DNA from 3 places in the Evansella cellulosilytica DSM 2522 genome. Region 3 is predicted to be linked to each of the others. Evidence: a T-box and tRNA genes for the amino acid it is inferred to sense, from the RefSeq annotation. Region 3 holds a T-box; the other regions hold tRNA genes.
What was found. A T-box is a leader RNA that pairs with one kind of tRNA and senses whether it is charged. The one in region 3 lies ahead of tyrS (tyrosine--tRNA ligase), so its partner is inferred to be a tRNA-Tyr.
Positions count from the first base shown of each region.

Region 1: it has a tRNA-Tyr gene. The T-box ahead of tyrS (tyrosine--tRNA ligase) is inferred to sense a tRNA for this amino acid. The anticodon was not compared.
Region 2: it has a tRNA-Tyr gene. The T-box ahead of tyrS (tyrosine--tRNA ligase) is inferred to sense a tRNA for this amino acid. The anticodon was not compared.

Region 1 is NC_014829.1:3,619,430-3,627,279, forward strand. It holds gene BCELL_RS16730 (serpin family protein) at 1-576, opposite strand, end outside; gene BCELL_RS16735 (glycoside hydrolase family 9 protein) at 708-3,068, opposite strand; tRNA gene BCELL_RS16740 (tRNA-Lys) at 3,569-3,644, opposite strand; tRNA gene BCELL_RS16745 (tRNA-Glu) at 3,716-3,790, opposite strand; tRNA gene BCELL_RS16750 (tRNA-Ser) at 3,823-3,913, opposite strand; tRNA gene BCELL_RS16755 (tRNA-Asn) at 3,919-3,994, opposite strand; tRNA gene BCELL_RS16760 (tRNA-Ile) at 3,996-4,072, opposite strand; tRNA gene BCELL_RS16765 (tRNA-Gly) at 4,105-4,178, opposite strand; tRNA gene BCELL_RS16770 (tRNA-Arg) at 4,218-4,294, opposite strand; tRNA gene BCELL_RS16775 (tRNA-Gly) at 4,298-4,372, opposite strand; tRNA gene BCELL_RS16780 (tRNA-Gln) at 4,379-4,453, opposite strand; tRNA gene BCELL_RS16785 (tRNA-His) at 4,464-4,539, opposite strand; tRNA gene BCELL_RS16790 (tRNA-Trp) at 4,559-4,632, opposite strand; tRNA gene BCELL_RS16795 (tRNA-Tyr) at 4,639-4,723, opposite strand; tRNA gene BCELL_RS16800 (tRNA-Asp) at 4,752-4,827, opposite strand; tRNA gene BCELL_RS16805 (tRNA-Ser) at 4,833-4,925, opposite strand; tRNA gene BCELL_RS16810 (tRNA-Met) at 4,938-5,014, opposite strand; tRNA gene BCELL_RS16815 (tRNA-Ala) at 5,040-5,115, opposite strand; rRNA gene rrf (5S ribosomal RNA) at 5,121-5,236, opposite strand; rRNA gene BCELL_RS16825 (23S ribosomal RNA) at 5,306-7,850, opposite strand, start outside.
Region 2 is NC_014829.1:1,108,187-1,116,036, reverse strand. It holds gene BCELL_RS05140 (hypothetical protein) at 1-1,141, opposite strand, end outside; gene BCELL_RS05135 (sigma-70 family RNA polymerase sigma factor) at 1,128-1,670, opposite strand; gene BCELL_RS05130 (DUF1871 family protein) at 1,980-2,237, opposite strand; tRNA gene BCELL_RS05125 (tRNA-Leu) at 2,404-2,488, opposite strand; tRNA gene BCELL_RS05120 (tRNA-Leu) at 2,530-2,618, opposite strand; tRNA gene BCELL_RS05115 (tRNA-Cys) at 2,649-2,723, opposite strand; tRNA gene BCELL_RS05110 (tRNA-Gly) at 2,730-2,804, opposite strand; tRNA gene BCELL_RS05105 (tRNA-Gln) at 2,812-2,886, opposite strand; tRNA gene BCELL_RS05100 (tRNA-His) at 2,897-2,972, opposite strand; tRNA gene BCELL_RS05095 (tRNA-Trp) at 2,996-3,069, opposite strand; tRNA gene BCELL_RS05090 (tRNA-Tyr) at 3,090-3,174, opposite strand; tRNA gene BCELL_RS05085 (tRNA-Thr) at 3,237-3,312, opposite strand; tRNA gene BCELL_RS05080 (tRNA-Phe) at 3,323-3,398, opposite strand; tRNA gene BCELL_RS05075 (tRNA-Asp) at 3,432-3,507, opposite strand; tRNA gene BCELL_RS05070 (tRNA-Met) at 3,563-3,639, opposite strand; tRNA gene BCELL_RS05065 (tRNA-Val) at 3,901-3,976, opposite strand; tRNA gene BCELL_RS05060 (tRNA-Glu) at 4,127-4,201, opposite strand; tRNA gene BCELL_RS05055 (tRNA-Ser) at 4,213-4,305, opposite strand; tRNA gene BCELL_RS05050 (tRNA-Asn) at 4,309-4,384, opposite strand; rRNA gene rrf (5S ribosomal RNA) at 4,393-4,508, opposite strand; rRNA gene BCELL_RS05040 (23S ribosomal RNA) at 4,578-7,510, opposite strand; rRNA gene BCELL_RS05035 (16S ribosomal RNA) at 7,824-7,850, opposite strand, start outside.
Region 3 is NC_014829.1:3,473,357-3,481,206, reverse strand. It holds gene BCELL_RS16115 (transglycosylase domain-containing protein) at 1-2,373, opposite strand, end outside; T-box leader at 2,510-2,722, shown strand; gene tyrS (tyrosine--tRNA ligase) at 2,800-4,071, shown strand; gene BCELL_RS16105 (CHY zinc finger protein) at 4,314-4,631, opposite strand; gene rpsD (30S ribosomal protein S4) at 4,766-5,368, opposite strand; gene BCELL_RS21745 (sensor domain-containing diguanylate cyclase) at 5,888-7,850, shown strand, end outside.

The DNA.
Region 1 (7,850 bases), 150 kb from region 3:
ACAAACCATAAATGTAGTCGTTACTATTCCTTCTTCTGTTATAAAATCATCATCAAACGTTAAACTCTCACTAAAGGGTTCTTTCCATTTCGCCTGAAAGTGTATTGCATTTAATAGTAATAAGATAGTATCAGGATGTAAACTCTCCACCATTTTATTAATGGTTCCTTTTGTTGCATTTGTTATCCACTTATTTACTTGCTCAGCAGTCGTAATTACGTCTGTTTTCACATTGTAGTTGTCCTTAATTGTGCGAACGAATGAACGGTCGAGATCAAAATCTTTCTTTATCCAGAGGGAGTTAGCAATATTTAATTTGATGACTTCCTCATCCTGTAATGATGTCATGTATTCAAAGAGGTTCTTTTCATTACTCTTGTTAATATTTAATACTTCTATCAGTTCTTCGTAAGTCTTACCTTTAGCACCTTGCATCAATATTAATAATGCAACAGCGACACTTAATGGACTAACAACGGCATTTTTGCTTGCTTTATAGGATTCTAGAAATAGTTGATGAGAAAATGTCAATAATGGTTCTTGAAGGTCATTTTTTTCCATATCATGCTCTCTCACACCTGTTTCCTCCCTTCAAGATGATATTCTCCTATTATGATATGATTCGTATACTCGTCCACATTCTAAAATATCTATATGACACTACAAGAAAAGCGACTCACATAAAAGTAGAGTCGCTTTTTTTATCATCATTTAGCTAATAACTTTCTTCTTTGTAGAAGAAAAATTGCAGTACCTAGCATGAATAATACCGTTCCTAATAGTAAATAGTTGAAGGTGCTTGTAGCTGTATCCGGAAGTCGATCACCTTTATCTTCATCAGAAGTAGCCCCAGCGCTTTCATTAGATGAATCACTTTCATCTGCTACTTCTAGTGCTTCCTCAGATTTTGCCCCATTTTCTAATTCGCTATCAGAAGTCTTCTCGTCACCCGTTTCGATGCTTGTAGACTCCTCATCTGTCATCAGTTCTTCAATTTGTGCTTTTAAGCTCTCAACTTGTTGTTCAAGCATAGTAACCAATGCTTCTACATCGTCATATTGAGCTGAAAGTGCTACAAGCTCAGCTTCAAGTTCATCGACCATTAATTGTAATTGATCAATCTCATTATTATTTTCTAACTCTTGTAATCTTTCATTTAGTTCTTCAATTTGACTTTCTAGCTCTGCAACCTTTTGTTCTAACTTATCTGAGGCATCTTCTTCATCACCTGAAATAAATTCAGGATTTGAGAAATAAGCTAATGAGAAAAGTGCAGGTGCTGTATAATCAATGGCGTATTCATTCGTAGACCAAGAGTTATCATGATCGACATACGCTTTAGCTATTGGCATGAGTAGTTCACCATCTTCGTCAAAGAACCTTGCTTGTTCAGGATCTCCTCCCCCATTAAAACCATTTGGTCCACCAACTAGTAAGCCAGGCATATACGTGTCTGTACTCATTCGAATTCTGTGGTGAACATGTTGAGGACTTTTTGTTCCAGAACCTGTTAAATAGCTCATCCCAGTTGCTGTTCTCCCTAAGATGTAGTGTAACTGATCTAATGCACCATCAATATAAACATCATTAGGCTGTATTTCATTTGCAAATAACAAGTAATTCCCTTTAGTAACTGCATTTTTAGCAGAAGCCCATGTATACTCACTATATTCAAGAGCATTACGATATCCATCACTTTCTATTTGAGCTAGAATATCATCTGCATATGCTAAAAATGTATCCTGTACGATAGCTTTAGACTCTTCATTAGCGTTATCACTTAAGATGTAAGCATATTGTGCTAAAGGTAATCCATTTCCCCATGAAATGATGCCTGCTTCTTCATCAAATAATTCAACTATAGTAGTGTCGTCGAATTCATATTCGTGAATGTAGTCATCATATTTGCTATCCCCTGTTGTTTTTAATAGTTCAGCAGCTAGCCAGAATCTCTCACCATTATCAGTACCGCGTTTTCCATAAGCACCAGAACCATCGTTTTGTCCATCATCTTCTCTGAAATATGGTTCAGGATGAGCTTCTAAATATTCAAAAGCGAGTTCTGCATTTGCTAGTAAACGATCTGCAAATTCTTGATCATAGTCACTAAACTGTCTTGATGCAATCGCCATTGTTGCACCATACATTGCTGTTCCATACGTTGACATACCGAAAACGTAACGATCTTGTGTATCTTCTACTGGTTTTACATCCATACCTGGCCATTCAAGACCTGATACTTTATGATAAACGACACCATCTTCTCTTTGCATTTTTTCTAGCCATAATAATTTATGCTTTGCTTCAATTAAAATATCAGGCAGGTCAGTTTGTCGGTCCTCTTCGGAAACACCTTCAGGGAATGACATTTGACCACTGTAAAATGTTTCTGGATTTAATTCATAGGCATATAGCAATTGAGAAACCGATATTGATCCCGGTGTTACATATAATCCATAGTCACCAGCATCATACCATCCTGCACTAACATCAATTGTGTCGCCTTCTGTTGTAAGTTCAGGATTTTCTTCATCAGTGAAATAGAAGATTGCTTCTTGATCTTGTAGATGACCTGCCTCATATTGAATACCAGTAATCGGATCATCTATCGCAGTAGCGGAGCGTTGTGTTGTGTAAGATCTCATCGTTTCAAGAAGTGAGTTATAATACACGTCATTGGAAATATCAAAAGCGAAAGAAGTATCAACACCAGGAACGTGAACAACATATGTACCTGGTTCAGTTACATAAGTAAAGTCAGCATGCTTTACTACATCACCAGAATGCTCATCAAATACTGGTTCAGTAAGCTCTCCACTGTAAACGATTTCATCAGTATCATTATTAATAACATTAAACGTCGATGCTTCACTATCATCTACTACAATCGCAATTTTATTTATATTCGGTAAGTATCCTACTTGGTTGACCTTTACAGATGGCCCTACTTCAGTAACAATTTCAGAATCTAAATCATCACCATCACTTTCAGCACTAATGAAACTTACACTACTAAAAATTAAAAGAAAAACTAAAAATATTGTTAAAAATCCTTTTTTGTTTTTCATATAGTAAATTCCTCCTTATTTTAATAGTTTATTTACATTACTGATTTATTCACCTCTCTTTGTTAAAGATTTTCGAAAACGATATTAACTAAAACGTTTTCATAATTTCACGTATTAAGTTATCAAATAAAATAGACATTGTCAATTTTTTACTAGATTCATAAAATAAATAATACTGTCGAGAACTGTCGCTCAATATAAATAAAGTAATAAACCAACTGAATTCCCCATTAAATTTATACTATTAAACATACAATTACGAATAGAAAAGGTTATTATAGTATAGTACTTTTTTATATAGTTAAATAAAAAAATGTCGAAATATTTTTCGTTAAAATCGACTGGCTTTTCCTAAAAAAAAACGGATATTGTTTTTTTCAAACAACACCCGATTTACTATTTAATATAAAATTTCTCTACAAGATTTATTAAATTACATAGGTTATTATTATTAACATAAATAAAAAAAGACTTGTATAACAAGTCATAATTCTTTAAAATGGTGAGCCATGAAGGACTCGAACCTTCGACCCTCTGATTAAAAGTCAGATGCTCTACCAACTGAGCTAATGGCTCGCAGATTATTCACTGAATATCTTCCTATTCAGGATACTCTCAATTCAATGAATCTTTGAATATTGAAATGTTGGTGACCCGTACGGGATTCGAACCCGTGTTACCGCCGTGAAAGGGCGGTGTCTTAACCACTTGACCAACGGGCCATGATATTTTTTTACTCCTAACTCCGTATTACTGGCGGAGAAGGAGGGATTTGAACCCTCGCGCCGCTTACGCGACCTACACCCTTAGCAGGGGCGCCCCTTCAGCCACTTGGGTACTTCTCCAAAGATGGCTCCACAGGTAGGACTCGAACCTACGACCGATCGGTTAACAGCCGATTGCTCTACCAACTGAGCTACTGTGGAATGGTGGGCCTGAGTGGACTCGAACCACCGACCTCACGCTTATCAGGCGTGCGCTCTAACCAGCTGAGCTACAGGCCCAAATGTATTAAAACAATATACTAATTGTTAAATGGAGCGGGTGATGAGAATCGAACTCACGACATCAGCTTGGAAGGCTGAGGTTTTACCACTAAACTACACCCGCATTTTAATCATTAAAATTTTTGATAGCTAGTCTAAAAAATGGCGCGCCCGAGAGGAGTCGAACCCCTAACCTTCTGATCCGTAGTCAGACGCTCTATCCAATTGAGCTACGGGCGCTCATGGAGCGGAAGACGAGATTCGAACTCGCGACCCCCACCTTGGCAAGGTGGTGTTCTACCACTGAACTACTCCCGCAAAAAATGGCTGGGCTAGCAGGATTCGAACCTGCGCATGACGGAATCAAAATCCGTTGCCTTACCGCTTGGCTATAGCCCATTATTAAATATGGGGCGGCTGATGGGAATCGAACCCACGAATGCCGGAACCACAATCCGGTGCGTTAACCACTTCGCCACAACCGCCATTATAAAAAAGCAAAATTGGCAGGGGCAGTAGGAATCGAACCCACATCAAAGGTTTTGGAGACCTTCGTTTTACCATTAAACTATGCCCCTAAAAGATGGTGGAGGGGGACGGATTCGAACCGCCGAACCCTGAGGGAGCGGATTTACAGTCCGCCGCGTTTAGCCACTTCGCTACCCCTCCATCTAGAGAGAAAAATATTAAAATAATATGGCGGTCCCGACGGGAATCGAACCCGCGATCTCCTGCGTGACAGGCAGGCATGTTAACCGCTACACCACGGGACCTAATATGGCGGAGGAAGAGGGATTCGAACCCCCGCGGGCTTTGACACCCCTGTCGGTTTTCAAGACCGATCCCTTCAGCCGGACTTGGGTATTCCTCCGTATTAATATATTGGTAGCGGCGGAGGGGATCGAACCCCCGACCTCACGGGTATGAACCGTACGCTCTAGCCAGCTGAGCTACACCGCCACGTTTTAAACATTTATTATAAAAATGGTGGAGCCTAGCGGGATCGAACCGCTGACCTCCTGCGTGCAAGGCAGGCGCTCTCCCAGCTGAGCTAAGGCCCCGTAATGCCCAGCAACGTCCTACTTTCACAGGGGGAAACCCCCAACTATCATCGGCGCTGGAGAGCTTAACTACCGTGTTCGGCATGGGAACGGGTGTGACCTCTCCGCTATCGTCACTGGACTATTTATGAGAGTTTATCCTCTCAAAACTAGATAACATATTCTGATTAAATGATCGTCTTAGTAAAGTTTGGTTAAGCCCTCGATCGATTAGTATCTCTCAGCTTCACATGTCGCCATGCTTCCACATGAGACCTATCAACCTCATCATCTCTGAGGGATCTTACTCACTTACGTGATGGGAAATCTCATCTTGAGGGGGGCTTCATGCTTAGATGCTTTCAGCACTTATCCCTTCCACACGTAGCTACCCAGCTATGCTCCTGGCGGAACAACTGGTACACCAGCGGTGTGTCCATCCCGGTCCTCTCGTACTAAGGACAGCTCCTCTCAAATTTCCTACGCCTGCGACGGATAGGGACCGAACTGTCTCACGACGTTCTGAACCCAGCTCGCGTACCGCTTTAATGGGCGAACAGCCCAACCCTTGGGACCTACTTCAGCCCCAGGATGCGATGAGCCGACATCGAGGTGCCAAACCTCCCCGTCGATGTGGACTCTTGGGGGAGATTAGCCTGTTATCCCCAGGGTAGCTTTTATCCGTTGAGCGACGGCCCTTCCATACGGTGCCGCCGGATCACTAAGCCCGACTTTCGTCCCTGCTCGACCTGTATGTCTCGCAGTCAAGCTCCCTTATGCCTTTGCACTCTACGAATGATTTCCAACCATTCTGAGGGAACCTTTGGGCGCCTCCGTTACTTTTTAGGAGGCGACCGCCCCAGTCAAACTGCCCACCTGACACTGTCCCTGATCCGGATTACGGACCGAGGTTAGAATTCCAGTACAACCAGGGTAGTATCCCACCGACGCCTCCACCGAAGCTAGCGCTCCGGCTTCCAAGGCTCCTACCTATCCTGTACAAGTTGTACCAAAATCCAATATCAAGCTACAGTAAAGCTCCATGGGGTCTTTCCGTCCTGTCGCAGGTAACCTGCATCTTCACAGGTAATATAATTTCACCGGGTCTCTCGTTGAGACAGTGCCCAAATCGTTGCACCTTTCGTGCGGGTCGGAACTTACCCGACAAGGAATTTCGCTACCTTAGGACCGTTATAGTTACGGCCGCCGTTTACTGGGGCTTCAATTCAGAGCTTCTCCCGAAGGATAACCCCTCCTCTTAACCTTCCAGCACCGGGCAGGTGTCAGCCCCTATACTTCGCCTTACGGCTTGGCAGAGACCTGTGTTTTTGATAAACAGTCGTTTGGGCCTATTCACTGCGGCTCTCTCGGGCATACACCCTAATAGAGCACCCCTTCTCCCGAAGTTACGGGGTCATTTTGCCGAGTTCCTTAACGAGAGTTCTCCCGCGCGTCTTAGAATTCTCTTCCCGCCTACCTGTGTCGGTTTGCGGTACGGGCACCAGTCACCTCGCTAGAGGCTTTTCTTGGCAGTGTAGGATCAGGAACTTCGGTACTATAATTTCCCTCGCGATCACAGCTCAGCCTTATGACAAGCGGATTTGCCTACTTGTCAGCCTCACTGCTTCGACGCACATATCCATCAGTGCGCTTACCCTACCTTCCTGCGTCCCCCCGTTGCTCAAACGGTGACGTGGTGGTACAGGAATTTCAACCTGTTTGCCATCGCCTACGCCTTTCGGCCTCGGCTTAGGTCCCGACTTACCCTGAGCGGACGAGCCTTCCTCAGGAAACCTTAGGCTTTCGACGGAGGGGATTCTCACCCCTCTTTTCGCTACTCATACCGGCATTCTCACTTCCAAGCGCTCCACATGTCCTTCCGGTCATGCTTCAACGCCCTTGGAACGCTCCCCTACCACTGTCCGTAAGGACAATCCATAGCTTCGGTGATACGTTTAGCCCCGGTACATTTTCGGCGCAGAGTCACTCGACCAGTGAGCTATTACGCACTCTTTCAATGGTGGCTGCTTCTAAGCCAACATCCTGGTTGTCTAAGCAACTCCACATCCTTCTCCACTTAACGTATACTTTGGGACCTTAGCTGATGGTCTGGGCTGTTTCCCTCTTGACTACGGATCTTAGCACTCGCAGTCTGACTCCCGAGGATAAGTAAATGGCATTCGGAGTTTGACTGAATTCGGTAATCCTGTGGGGACCCCTAGTCCAATCAGTGCTCTACCTCCAATACTCTCACCTCGAGGCTAGCCCTAAAGCTATTTCGGGGAGAACCAGCTATTTCCGTGTTCGATTGGCATTTCACCCCTACCCACACCTCATCCCCGCACTTTTCAACGTGCGTGGGTTCGGGCCTCCATCCAGTGTTACCTGGACTTCACCCTGGACATGGGTAGATCACACGGTTTCGGGTCTACAACAACGTACTATGGCGCCCTATTCAGACTCGCTTTCGCTGCGGCTCCGTCTCTTCAACTTAACCTCGCACGTTATCGTAACTCGCCGGTTCATTCTACAAAAGGCACGCTGTCACCCATTAACGGGCTCCAACTACTTGTAGGCACACGGTTTCAGGATCTCTTTCACTCCCCTCCCGGGGTGCTTTTCACCTTTCCCTCACGGTACTGGTTCACTATCGGTCACTAGGGAGTATTTAGCCTTGGGAGATGGTCCTCCCGGATTCCGACGGGGTTTCACGTGTCCCGCCGTACTCAGGATACACTCCGGAGGAAACAACATTT
Region 2 (7,850 bases), 2.3 Mb from region 3:
ATACCTCTTCCATAACCATTTCTGCAAAAACATTTAAATGATCATCGTCTAATTGTTCATTTCCTTCAATTAATAATAAAAGGGTTTTAGCTTCCGTACTCGGTGAATCTACAGAAGCTCTCGTACCCGAACCATTGTGAAACCCTTGCACATAAAACATGTCAAATACATCATGAATTCCATTGACTTCTTCGTTAAAAATGAAGTTAAATTTGTTTGATAAGTGACTTGCAAGTTCATTATTTTCCCCATATTGCACTCCATTTAAATACTGAATAACAGGAACATTATTGTAATAACCAATAGCATTGGTCTTTAAAAAATAATCGTACTTTGTTGTAAATAACACAGTAACTGGTATCGTCGGAAAATCAGTTTTAATGGTTTTTACAATATCCTTTAAATACTCCTCTTCCTGATTTTCACTTAATAGGAGGAAGGTTGCCTGAATTAGTTCCTCATCGTCAAACTTTCCAGCAGGAAAAATATATGACAATTCGTTAAATTGCAACTTCAAATTAACAACTTGATCTTCCGTGTAGGCATCTTTGTATGTAAATCTACTGAAAGGATAGATCTGACCAGGTAATTGACTTTCAACTAAACCTAAACTTGCACTTATCAGCGTATGGTACCCATCCTCCATGATATAACCTAGATTATTAGTATCAACACCGTCAACCAAAAAATTCTTAACGTTTACTTCACGTACATAATCAATTCGGGATTCAGTGGCATACATCCCATCACCATACTCATACACTACCTCCTCTGGTTCACTGTTTGTTTCCACACCAATCATTTCCCTTATCTTTTGTGTCTCATCAGCTACATCATCTTTACGATATTCCTCTCTCTCTTCGTCTTCTTCAACGACTAGAGCGTCTGTCTGATTACTATTGCTAGGAGAAAAGGAGCCTGTTTGGTAGTAATGAAAAACTAAGACAAATAGAATTGCAGAAGAAGTGAGTAAGACTACTGATGGTTTTAACCAAGTTCCCAGGAAGCTATTCCTCCCTGCTCCACTTTTATTTTTTATTATATGTAAAACTTGTTTTGAGTTTTTTGCATTAAATGGATTACTAGAAAACTTCGTTTCCTTTAAAGCTCGTTTAATATCCTTCTTATTAAATTGACTCATAAGTAATCCCCCTTGAAGATAATACTTCTTTCAATCTTCTTCGTGCCCTCTGCAAACGACTCTTTAACGTTGATACATTCTCTCCGAGTAGTTCTCCCATCTCCGTTAATGATAGATCTTCATAGTAAAAAAGAATGATAACTTCCCTGTACTTAATTGGTAATATGAAAATGCACTCTGCCAACTCTTTATCCATCGATTTTTGAATAATATTATCTTCTGGTGTTCTGTCGGTTATTAATCTATCAATTACACCCATAATGACAACTCTTTTAAAATATGTTTTCCTCAAATAATCTTTCGATTTATTCATTGTAATCTTATACAACCATGTTTTAATAGATGATCGGTTTTCAAAAAGATGATAACTATTTAAGATCTTGATAAATACATCCTGAACAATATCTTCCGCAGTACTCCAATTTTTCACATAGGTGTATGAGACATTCACAAGAGCCTCATAATATTGATTAATAAGTACTTCAAGAAAAACATCATCCATTGTATCTTGCCTATTTAAGACAGACACATAGCCCTCCCCCTCTCCCAATACTTTCAATCCACCTCTTTGACGAAATTTGACATGATTCGGATGCACTAATTCTATAATTTCTATTTATATTTTAGTAGTCTTAGCTTTTCGAAAAGGTTGGATAGTTCTTTTTGTCCAAATACTATGTATAAACACTACTTATAGTAAGAGCTTCTTATCATTAACTTAATATAAACAAAGTGCACGCCCCCAAAGTACTGTATAGGAGGGCGGGGACTTTAAATCAGCAACGCAACTCTACTCTATTTTTCAGCCGAGGGTAATTATAAATGACCTGCTGTCACTTTAGTTATGTAAATTAACCCATATCTTTTTAGCTATTTCAAGACACTCTTCAAGGGGAAAATCCCTACCAAACGAATCATCAAAAATGTCTTTAATAACTTCTGCCACTTCAATTTCATCTTGGCAGCGTGATATTTCTTTCGTTATACGCTCGATCTCAAATTCGTACTCATCATCAGGAGCTCCCATTTCTAAAAGTAGTTCTGGATCCCAATTATTCACGTGCTTAGTTACAACATTGTTAGCCGATCTTTCCATATTAATCTCCTCCTTATAGGCAATTAATACACATCCTTGTGGAAAATGTGTGTAAATCGCCCCCTTTTCCATGTTATACTCGAAAACATAAAAAAACTCATAAACATTGATATATCAACATTTATGAGTTAACTGGTTATTTTAATATTAACGTATATTATTTATATGGTACCGGTGGTCGGGGTCGAACCGACACTCCGTGAGGAACACGATTTTGAGTCGTGCGCGTCTGCCAATTCCGCCACACCGGCTAAAAAGCCTCATTGAATAGCTATAGCTTGTCTAATTTAAATGGTGCCGAGGGCCGGACTTGAACCGGCACGGTAGTCACCTACCGCAGGATTTTAAGTCCTGTGTGTCTGCCAATTCCACCACCCCGGCAGGACTTATTGCTAAAAAATATGCTATTCATGGAGGCGGCACCCGGATTCGAACCGGGGGATAAGGGTTTTGCAGACCCGTGCCTTACCACTTGGCTATGCCGCCAATAAATGGAGCGGAAGACGAGATTCGAACTCGCGACCCCCACCTTGGCAAGGTGGTGTTCTACCACTGAACTACTCCCGCAAAATAATGGCTGGGCTAGCAGGATTCGAACCTGCGCATGACGGAATCAAAATCCGTTGCCTTACCGCTTGGCTATAGCCCATTAAAAAATATGGGGCGGCTGATGGGAATCGAACCCACGAATGCCGGAACCACAATCCGGTGCGTTAACCACTTCGCCACAACCGCCATAATCTTCAGTTGTTATACTCTGGCAGGGGCAGTAGGAATCGAACCCACACTGGAGGTTTTGGAGACCTCTGTTCTACCGTTAAACTATGCCCCTAAAACGGTAGTAAAAATAAATGGTGGAGGGGGACGGATTCGAACCGCCGAACCCTGAGGGAGCGGATTTACAGTCCGCCGCGTTTAGCCACTTCGCTACCCCTCCGAGAGAGACAATTATTATGTTACAAAAAGTTTTAATAATAGTCAAGGGAAAAATTTAATTACTGGTGCTGGCCAGAGGACTTGAACCCCCAACCTACTGATTACAAGTCAGTTGCTCTACCAATTGAGCTAGGCCAGCAAATATAAAATGGTGGCTCGGGACGGAATCGAACCGCCGACACATGGATTTTCAGTCCATTGCTCTACCGACTGAGCTACCGAGCCATTTTCATTTGTACTCTAATACTTAATAAAAAATGGCGGTCCCGACGGGAATCGAACCCGCGATCTCCTGCGTGACAGGCAGGCATGTTAACCGCTACACCACGGGACCTAAATATTAGTACTTATTTTTTATAACAATGTTTGTTTATCTTCTGTTAAAAATTTGGTTGCGGGGGGCGGATTTGAACCACCGACCTTCGGGTTATGAGCCCGACGAGCTACCAGACTGCTCCACCCCGCGACGTTATAAAGATTACGGATGTTGTAATACTTTGTAGTTTCTTACTGTCTCTTCCTCTTCTAGCTACGCTTTGAAGTTTATGCGTCGAGACAACTCGTAGTTAATTCGACGATGTTCTGCTCGTTGCTCCACCCCGCGACGTTATAAAGATTACGGATGTTGTATTGAACTTTCACTTGATCTGTATTTAAAAACTGAATCATTATATCTCATACATTTGTAATGTATGTTCTCACAAATAATAATGTGAAGAAAAATTGATGGTGGAGGATGACGGGATCGAACCGCCGACCCCCTGCTTGTAAGGCAGGTGCTCTCCCAGCTGAGCTAATCCTCCGCAGCGTTGATGATGCTATTTCAGGGAAGTCCCTGTCTCTTCCTCTACTAGTAATGCTCTGTGGTTTTATCCGTCGAGACAACTCGTAGTTGTTTCAATGAAGTTTCGCTCGTAGCTGAGCTAATCCTCCGCAGTATCCGAATAATTAATTGGTGACCCGTACGGGATTCGAACCCGTGTTACCGCCGTGAAAGGGCGGTGTCTTAACCACTTGACCAACGGGCCAGATGTTTTTCTGGCGGAGAGCGAGGGATTTGAACCCTCGAGACGGCTCTAAACCGCCTACACGATTTCCAATCGTGCTCCTTCGGCCACTCGGACAGCTCTCCTTATGGCTCCACAGGTAGGACTCGAACCTACGACCGATCGGTTAACAGCCGATTGCTCTACCAACTGAGCTACTGTGGAATATAAGCGCCCAGCAACGTCCTACTTTCACAGGGGGAAACCCCCAACTATCATCGGCGCTGGAGAGCTTAACTACCGTGTTCGGCATGGGAACGGGTGTGACCTCTCCGCTATCGTCACTGGACTATTTATGAGAGTTTATCCTCTCAAAACTAGATAACATTTTCTGATTAAATGATCGTCTTAATAAAGTTTGGTTAAGCCCTCGATCGATTAGTATCTCTCAGCTTCACATGTCGCCATGCTTCCACATGAGACCTATCAACCTCATCATCTCTGAGGGATCTTACTCACTTACGTGATGGGAAATCTCATCTTGAGGGGGGCTTCATGCTTAGATGCTTTCAGCACTTATCCCTTCCACACGTAGCTACCCAGCTATGCTCCTGGCGGAACAACTGGTACACCAGCGGTGTGTCCATCCCGGTCCTCTCGTACTAAGGACAGCTCCTCTCAAATTTCCTACGCCTGCGACGGATAGGGACCGAACTGTCTCACGACGTTCTGAACCCAGCTCGCGTACCGCTTTAATGGGCGAACAGCCCAACCCTTGGGACCTACTTCAGCCCCAGGATGCGATGAGCCGACATCGAGGTGCCAAACCTCCCCGTCGATGTGGACTCTTGGGGGAGATTAGCCTGTTATCCCCAGGGTAGCTTTTATCCGTTGAGCGACGGCCCTTCCATACGGTGCCGCCGGATCACTAAGCCCGACTTTCGTCCCTGCTCGACCTGTATGTCTCGCAGTCAAGCTCCCTTATGCCTTTGCACTCTACGAATGATTTCCAACCATTCTGAGGGAACCTTTGGGCGCCTCCGTTACTTTTTAGGAGGCGACCGCCCCAGTCAAACTGCCCACCTGACACTGTCCCTGATCCGGATTACGGACCGAGGTTAGAATTCCAGTACAACCAGGGTAGTATCCCACCGACGCCTCCACCGAAGCTAGCGCTCCGGCTTCCAAGGCTCCTACCTATCCTGTACAAGTTGTACCAAAATCCAATATCAAGCTACAGTAAAGCTCCATGGGGTCTTTCCGTCCTGTCGCAGGTAACCTGCATCTTCACAGGTAATATAATTTCACCGGGTCTCTCGTTGAGACAGTGCCCAAATCGTTGCACCTTTCGTGCGGGTCGGAACTTACCCGACAAGGAATTTCGCTACCTTAGGACCGTTATAGTTACGGCCGCCGTTTACTGGGGCTTCAATTCAGAGCTTCTCCCGAAGGATAACCCCTCCTCTTAACCTTCCAGCACCGGGCAGGTGTCAGCCCCTATACTTCGCCTTACGGCTTGGCAGAGACCTGTGTTTTTGATAAACAGTCGTTTGGGCCTATTCACTGCGGCTCTCTCGGGCATACACCCTAATAGAGCACCCCTTCTCCCGAAGTTACGGGGTCATTTTGCCGAGTTCCTTAACGAGAGTTCTCCCGCGCGTCTTAGAATTCTCTTCCCGCCTACCTGTGTCGGTTTGCGGTACGGGCACCAGTCACCTCGCTAGAGGCTTTTCTTGGCAGTGTAGGATCAGGAACTTCGGTACTATAATTTCCCTCGCGATCACAGCTCAGCCTTATGACAAGCGGATTTGCCTACTTGTCAGCCTCACTGCTTCGACGCACATATCCATCAGTGCGCTTACCCTACCTTCCTGCGTCCCCCCGTTGCTCAAACGGTGACGTGGTGGTACAGGAATTTCAACCTGTTTGCCATCGCCTACGCCTTTCGGCCTCGGCTTAGGTCCCGACTTACCCTGAGCGGACGAGCCTTCCTCAGGAAACCTTAGGCTTTCGACGGAGGGGATTCTCACCCCTCTTTTCGCTACTCATACCGGCATTCTCACTTCCAAGCGCTCCACATGTCCTTCCGGTCATGCTTCAACGCCCTTGGAACGCTCCCCTACCACTGTCCGTAAGGACAATCCATAGCTTCGGTGATACGTTTAGCCCCGGTACATTTTCGGCGCAGAGTCACTCGACCAGTGAGCTATTACGCACTCTTTCAATGGTGGCTGCTTCTAAGCCAACATCCTGGTTGTCTAAGCAACTCCACATCCTTCTCCACTTAACGTATACTTTGGGACCTTAGCTGATGGTCTGGGCTGTTTCCCTCTTGACTACGGATCTTAGCACTCGCAGTCTGACTCCCGAGGATAAGTAAATGGCATTCGGAGTTTGACTGAATTCGGTAATCCTGTGGGGACCCCTAGTCCAATCAGTGCTCTACCTCCAATACTCTCACCTCGAGGCTAGCCCTAAAGCTATTTCGGGGAGAACCAGCTATTTCCGTGTTCGATTGGCATTTCACCCCTACCCACACCTCATCCCCGCACTTTTCAACGTGCGTGGGTTCGGGCCTCCATCCAGTGTTACCTGGACTTCACCCTGGACATGGGTAGATCACACGGTTTCGGGTCTACAACAACGTACTATGGCGCCCTATTCAGACTCGCTTTCGCTGCGGCTCCGTCTCTTCAACTTAACCTCGCACGTTATCGTAACTCGCCGGTTCATTCTACAAAAGGCACGCTGTCACCCATTAACGGGCTCCAACTACTTGTAGGCACACGGTTTCAGGATCTCTTTCACTCCCCTCCCGGGGTGCTTTTCACCTTTCCCTCACGGTACTGGTTCACTATCGGTCACTAGGGAGTATTTAGCCTTGGGAGATGGTCCTCCCGGATTCCGACGGGGTTTCACGTGTCCCGCCGTACTCAGGATACACTCCGGAGGAAACAACGTTTCGGCTACAGGGCTGTTACCTTGTCTCGCAGACCTTTCCAGATCGCTTCACCTACGCTGTTTCTTTGTAACTCCGTATGGAGTGTCCTACAACCCCAAGAGGCAAGCCTCTTGGTTTGGGCTAATTCCGTTTCGCTCGCCGCTACTCAGGAAATCGCATTTGCTTTCTCTTCCTCTGGGTACTAAGATGTTTCAGTTCCCCAGGTCTGCCTTCTCATACCCTATGTATTCAGGTATGGATACCATCCCATTACGGATGGTGGGTTCCCCCATTCGGAAATCTCCGGATCAAAGCTTACTTACAGCTCCCCGAAGCATATCGGTGTTCGTCCCGTCCTTCATCGGCTCCTAGTGCCAAGGCATTCACCGTGCGCCCTTTCTAGCTTAACCACTAAAAAGTGTGGCGTCTTACATTCGCCTTAACTAAGACACACAGTTGATTTCGTTAGAAGAATAGACTTCTATTGATATCTACTGGTGATCATTTAAATCAGTTTTTGTTATCTAGTTTTCAAAGGACAAATTCAAAACGCGTAAGCGTTCGAAATGTAAGTAAATGTGCTAAATCAGTTAAACCTGATACACACAACACTATATAATTGAAGGTTTAACCCTTCAAAACTAAACAAAAAGTCCAAAGCGAAGTTCAAAAGTAATGAGCTTTATGTTTCTACAGTTGTTGTAGAAAATAACTGCTCCTTAGAAAGGAGGTGATCCATCCCCACCTTCC
Region 3 (7,850 bases):
TTCATTTGTAAATTCTAATGGTGTCGATTCTAGTGCTCGATACAAGTCACCATCAATACTCACATAATTAACGCGCTCAAGGCTATCATCAACTTCTGTTGGGACATACTTAGCATTAAATAGATCGGTTGTTACAAAACCAGCTTCTCTACATAAATCGGAAGGAAGCATACCTGAAATACCACAGATCGATTGACTAACAATTCCTCCTGGAGATTGGAACTGATCAGAAGGACCAATTAATTCAGGATTAACTTCATAGAGCTCATTAGCCATATTTGCCCACAGCCGTTGAAGTCGAGGCGAATAATCGTTCGCTAATCGATGACCATTACCATATCCAATCCATGCGCTTAAAGTAACATTTGGATTAAGACCAACAAACCAATAGTCTCTAGCATGTCCTTCATCATTTGTTGCAGTTCCCGTTTTTCCAGCCCAATCGGCTTGGAAGCTTAAATAGCCAGGGATTCTAGTTGCTGTACCCGATCTTAGTACCTCACGCATCATGTCAATCATTAAATAGCTTGTTTGTGGTGAAAATACTTCTACTGGATCAGGTTCATGCTCATAAATAACTTCACCAGCCGAGTTTTCAATTCTTTCAATGACGTAACCCTCTAGATATTGTCCTTCATTTCCAAACGTTGCATAAGCTGCCGTATTTGCTTCGACTGTCATTTCCAATGTCCCTAGTGCAGTCGATGGATGAGGAAAAGAAGAATCATTAGGGAAAAATTTTTCAAATCCTAAATTAACTAAAGTTTCTCTTCTTAAGTCGTGTGGGATTTTCTCCGCCTCTCGAACTGCAGGAACGTTACGGGATAGTGCCAACGCGGTTCTTGCAGTAATGAGCCCACGGTGATCCCTATCAAAGTTTCTCACTTGTGTTGAATCGTTAGGTGGTGGATAAAAATAAGTTACGTCTGGTGTTATCATACCAGGCTGGATCACACCAGTATCTAAACCGAGTGCATAAGTATAAAGTGGTTTTATTGTAGAACCAGTTTGTCTTTCCGCTTGTGTAGCATGATTATAGTTTTCTTGCTCATAATCACGTCCACCAACAAAGCTTAAGATTCTACCTGTACCATTTTCAATGAGCATGGAACCGGCTTCCTCTAAAAACTCCCTTGCTTCTACTTCACCTTGTTCATTCGTTCTCGTACCACTTACACTGCTTGCAAAGCTATCCGAGTAATCAGCTACTGCTTTTTGATGTGCATCATAAAGCTCTCTATCAATCGTCGTATGAATTTTATAACCATCACGATGTAACGAGCGCTGTGCTTCTTCCCGGTACCTTTGTCTTAATAAATCTCGTTGATTTTCATCATCAATGTCTTCTAGGATGATTCCATCTGCCTCAAGTAAGGCAATTGCTAAAGCATCTGTAGCTCTACTTCGTACGTAGTCAGTGACATATGGGTAGTCATCAAGACTGCTCGGCTGTGGCTCAGCAAGATTTGCACGAATATCATATGCTAATGCTTCTTCGTATTGTTCATCCGTAATATAGCCTCTAGAATGCATTCTATTTAAAACCGTTCGCATTCTATTTAAACCTGCATCCATATTTTCCTTTACTTGCGCTTCACCTTGTTGCCTAGATGTAAAAGGTGTGTAGGCAAATGGACTTTGTGGTAATCCTGCAATAAATGCTGCTTGTGGTATGTTTAAGTCTTTTGCGTCAACTCCAAAAATACCTTGTGCCGCAGCTTGGACACCAGCAATTTGTCTCCCAGATGCATTACGCCCAAATGGAACGACATTTAAATATGCTTCAAGTATCTCATCTTTTTCAAAAAATTGTTCTAGCCGAATAGCTAAAAGTATTTCCACAGCTTTTCTGTCGTGTGTTACTTCGCTCGTTAAAATTTGGTTTTTTATAAGCTGCTGTGTTAGCGTACTACCACCAGTTTGCGTTGATGCATTTGAAAAGTCTTGATAAATTGCTCGCAGTAGCGCTTTTGGTACAATTCCGTTATGCTCTTCAAAATACTCATCTTCCGTTGCAATAACGGCATTAATTACATGCTCTGACATTTCCTCTAATGGAATTTCCCTTCGTTCTAAAGGGCTTGGTAAATCGCCTAAGTAGTCGTTTCCAGCAAAATAAATTTCCGTTGCTTCTTCATAGTCGTATATGTCTCTTCTCATGTCCTCATAGCTTCGTACAGGCTCGTCCTTTACGAGTGAAATAAAATAACCAGCCCCAGCCCCACCAACAAACAGTAAGGACATAGTACCTATAATCGTAAAAATGAGAAAGAGGTTCCATACAACTTGTGATGTTACACGAACGCTTTTAAAAACAGTTTGTGTCTCACGTCGTTGAAAAATTTTTTTTATAGAAAACCGATGATCGCTCATAATTGCATAACCTCCTAAAAAGTCATGAATATTATAGCATAAATAAGAGGATTGTTAGTAGAAAACTTGTACAATAACGAGTTGTTGTTGACAATAGTACTATAGTATGGTAAAAATTTAACATTGATAAATATTTATATTTGCATTGATGAGGATAGAGTAGTTTTTGTCTCACTGTCTCAGAGAATCGGTGGCTGCTGTGAACCGATACACAGACTAAAATGAATTACCCCCTCGGAGCAACTTCTTTGAAAGAAGAACGTATGAGAGGCGTTAACTCTATTTTTGAGAGGAGAATTAATTGATTAATTCTCAATCAGGGTGGTACCGCGAATAACTCGTCCCTAAAGATTTAGGGGCGAGATTTTTTTGTTTTTTGGACATATAGCTTTTAAAGTAAATTTTAAAGAAGGGATGTTATCAACGATGAACTTATTAGAGGATTTACAGTTTCGTGGTTTAGTAAACCAAGTAACAGATGAAGACGGATTGAAGGAGCTTTTAAATAAGGAAGCTGTTACGTTATATTGTGGATTTGATCCAACTGGAGATAGTTTACACATTGGACATCTATTAACGATATTAACCCTACGCCGCTTCCAGTTAGCTGGCCACAAGCCATTAGCCCTTGTAGGTGGCGCAACAGGGCTTATTGGTGATCCAAGTGGGAAAAAGGCAGAAAGAACGCTAAATGAACAAAATATTGTTGAGCAATTTAGTGACAAAATAAAAGGTCAATTATCCCGCTTTCTCGACTTTAAAGGAGAAACTAGCGCTAAACTCGTAAATAATTATGATTGGATCGGTTCCATGTCTGTTATTGATTTCTTACGAGACGTTGGAAAAAACTTTGGTCTCAATTACATGCTTGCGAAGGATTCTGTTGAATCTCGTATTTCTTCAGGTATTTCCTTCACTGAGTTCAGTTACATGATTCTACAATCATACGATTTCTATGAATTATACAAAAATGAAGGCTGCAAACTGCAAATTGGTGGAAGTGACCAGTGGGGGAACATTACTGCTGGATTAGAGCTAATCCGTAAAATGAATGGTCAGGAGGAGGATGAAAGGGCGAAAGCGTTCGGCTTTACGATTCCTCTAGTAACGAAGGCTGACGGTACAAAATTTGGAAAAACCGAGGGTGGTGCGATTTGGTTAGATCCAGAGAAAACCTCTCCATATGAATTTTATCAATTTTTACTAAACACAGATGATAATGATGTAATCAAGTTCTTAAAGTACTTTACATTTTTATCTCAAGAAGAGATTGAAGCGTTAGAAGTTGAAGTTGCAGAGCGCCCACACGAACGAGCTGCGCAAAAAAGATTAGCAGAGGAACTGACCGCGTTTGTACATGATGAGGCAGCATTAAAGCAAGCAAAAAACATATCTACTGCTCTATTCAGTGGCGGTGACTTAAAGCAGCTTACCGCAGATGAAGTGCTCCAAGGCTTTAAAGATGTGCCTTCCTTTACAACGGAAACTAATATAGGATTAATTGATTTGTTAGTTAATGCTGGCATTTCTCCATCTAAGCGTCAAGCAAGAGAGGATATATCCAATGGTGCTGTCTATATTAACGGAGACCGTTGTCAGGAATTAGATAAAGTCGTTGGAAATGAGGAGAAAATAGATGGTCAATTTACGATTATAAGAAGAGGGAAGAAGAAATTTTTCTTAATTCGTTACGAATAAAAGTATCGTTTTGAAAGTGTGGTTCCCATTGTCTAATAAAAAGGCCTGGAAATGGTTACACTAGCGACATTTCATAAGGGGAGACTGTATAGGTAAAAATGAACCTTTTGAGTCTCCCTTTTTTTGACTAGATGTATCAAATTTAAGTAGTAAGGAATACAAAAAAAAACTAACAGGTGAAAAAATAATAAGACCAGAGTTGAAATGTTACTCATTCATTCCTTATAATAACTATTTGATATTTATTCGGTCGAATCAAAATAAAGGTGATAATGCTTGGAGCAATGAGGATTAAAGAAAGCAGTGCAATGATGACACTTACCATTGCGAAGATATGATTCTATAGAAATCTCGTGTTTACATTCCCCACATAAAATAGCTTTTTTATGGAATTCCTCTTTACGCCATAATTCAGTGTGATGTTTTGCAGCTTCTTTATGACATTTGTAGCATGGATAGTATTTACGACAGCATTTAAATTTGATAGAAACAATATCATTTTGCCCGTAATAATGCTTGCATCTTCCTTGTTCATCAACAGGAAAACCATAAATTTTCATAAAATTTCACCACCCCTTTATTAATAGATTAACCGTACGTTTTAATGGAAGTTATTATGAAAAATAAAAGCCCCTTAAACGTTGATTCACAACATTTCAAGGGGCTTTTGTGGTTAAGCTTTAAACAAAGCAGATTAACGAGAGTAGAACTCAACGATAAGCTGTTCTGTGATTTCAGCAGGTAATTCAGAACGCTCTGGTAAACGTGTGAAAGTACCTTCTAAAGCGTCTGCGTTAAAGTCAAGATATGCTGGTACGAAGTCATTTACTTCAACTGCATTTTTGACAGCATCAAGGTTACGTGATTTTTCACGAAGACCAATTACTTGGCCAGGTTTTACACGGTAAGATGCGATATCTACGCGTCCACCATCGACAGTAACGTGACCATGATTAACAAGTTGACGAGCTTGACGACGAGTACGAGCAAGTCCCAAACGATAAACAAGGTTGTCTAGACGAGACTCAAGAAGAATCATGAAGTTCTCACCGTGGATACCTTGAATTTTACCAGCTTGGTCAAACAATTTACGGAATTGACGTTCGTTCATTCCGTACATGTGACGTAGTTTTTGCTTCTCTTGAAGTTGAAGTCCGTATTCAGACATCTTCTTACGTTGGTTAGGACCGTGTTCCCCAGGTCCATAAGGTCTTTTTTGAAGCTCTTTTCCAGTTCCACTTAGGGAAATTCCTAAACGGCGGGAAAGCTTCCAGCTTGGTCCAGTATATCGAGCCATAGTTAGCTCCTCCTTTATATTTAAAAAGTTAGTCAAATATAAACAGTGGCAATCTCATTCATCTAGCCATTTTACTTTCATGTATCCTCGCCTCGACAGCTAGAGGTTACGCGATACACCTCGTTTTTTAGCAGAAGACTACTTCTGCGACGTAGACACGCCTGTCCTTTACGTAGTGACAATCAAACGGGAATAAAATGAACCACATGATGTTTACCGTGGCTGCCTTATTTGCACAAATTACAGTGTATATTTTTTTTTATATGAAGTCAAGTGAATGAGAAAAATAATATATGCATAATGATAAAAAAAAATTACAGTTTACACCATTTTTGTTATACGATAGAGATGAGTATATTTTTTCCAATCATAAATTTTTTTAAAATGTCTAATTACATATTTTCCTTAATGGAATTACTGCAATATTTAATATAATGTCCTGGAGCGAAAATCAACAACAAATTTTACATAGCCAATCAAATTAAAGAGATGCTTGTATTAAAAAAGGAGAGGGTACAAGTGAAAAGTATAACTTATAATAGTGACTTTTCTCATTTTTTTCAAACCTTTTTTGAAAGTGAGAAACTTTACAAGAACGCTATTTTATTTTTAATAGATAGAAGTGGTGAAATTGTTTCTGTGTATCCATCATCCCCTCTACCTTTTATGGAGTCTTTACTCAATGATGTGTTAAGGACGATGAAAACAGGTGAAGCGCATTGTTCGAACGATCAATTTCAATTGATTACGACGGAAATATGTATGAGTAATGACACTCATCATTTTAATGGTACACTCGGTTTATTGTTTGAAAGATTGATAACAAATAAAAAGGAAGCGTTATCATTTTTAGGGAATATAAAGCTTTCGATATACTCTTTTATGAAACGGGAAAAAAGTACAATGAAAGAGGGAAATGATGTGAGTGAAGGTCAAGTGGATTCTGTTTTTTTGAAGGTAGCTAGCGTTCTTCAAAGTACTAAAGGTAGTAAGAACATGAAAATATTCGTTAGAAGCTTTTTAACCGTAGCTAAAGAGTTTTGTAAACAAGATGATATGTTACTTTTCTCATTGTTCGATAAAGAAAAAAGAATTTATTATCCTGTGGAGGCTACAAATGAAAACTTATTAAATAGTAAGAATGACTTTACATTAGAAGAAGATACTCTGCAATTTAAAGGGGACAAAGAAATTGTTGTTAATCATGAAAAGGTGAAAGCTTCAACATTCTGTCTCACTCATAAACAGGATAATATTTTAATACCTGTTTTGTACCAAGATAAAACAATTGGGTTTGTTTCGTATTTAACTAAAATTGATAGTGTAACCAACAAAATTACGTTTCGTTTAGAACGAATGATTGAAGCATTAGGGCCATGGTTTCACCAATTGGTAGAAAATGAACAAATTCTCTTTGAAAGAACAAGAAAAGATTTGTTATTAAAAGTTAACCGTACTTTTTATTCATCGATGGATGTGTCTGCCATTTTAGAAGAGGTGCTAAGCGCACTTTATGAAGCATACCCCCAATATGAAATTGATTTACTATTATCCCATGATTGGGATGTGTCGTCACATCTTCCAGTAAAGCCTTTAGAATTTAATAATAAATTACTAAACAAAGATTACGCAGCTACAGCATACTTAACAGGTGAAATTCAAGTTGATAAGAGCATCATTACGACGCTGTATGTACCTTTAAAAGGAAAACAAGGAGTATATGGTGTATTTAAAATGGCTACCTCTGAGTTGCAGTATACATTTGAAGATGAACTTGATTTTATTCAAGTTTTAGCAGATACAGGTGGAAATGCATTAGAAAATGCTGAGTTATACCAACAGTCGAAACAGCATATAGCAAACTTAAAGTTTATAAATGAAACTTCTCAACAGTTAAATGAAAACCTTAAGCTTTCTGAAGTAACTTTATATATGGTAACAAAGCTAAAACAAAATTTTGCTGCAGAAGAAGTAGGTTTTTTACTATTTGAAGATAAGGATAATGGGAAATATGAAACATTAGAAGGCAGCAGTGATTACTTTTTAACAAAAGCATCAATGATTGATTTAAAACCTTATTTAGATAAAATTGAAGAAAGTCATGATGCTATATTTCAAGGAAACTTAGACAATAACGGAAGTCAGTTTTTGTGTGATTATCAATCATTAATGGTTGTGCCGATGAGTCATAATGGGGAAGTAATCGGAGCGGTGGTTGTACTTGGTAAAGCAGCTTATTCATTTAGTTTTGATTCGTTTAAGCTTTTTCAATCATTTGTCCAACATGCAACATTGGCTTTTGTAAACTCGATTCTTCATGAAGAGCTAGAGAAGTTAGTGATAACTGACTATTTAACGAAATTGTATACACGAGAATATCTAGATAGACAAGTGATCTCTTCATTTGATAAGTATGAATCTGGTGCTTTTATTTTATTTGATATTGATCATTTTAAACGAGTAAATGATCAATATGGGCATC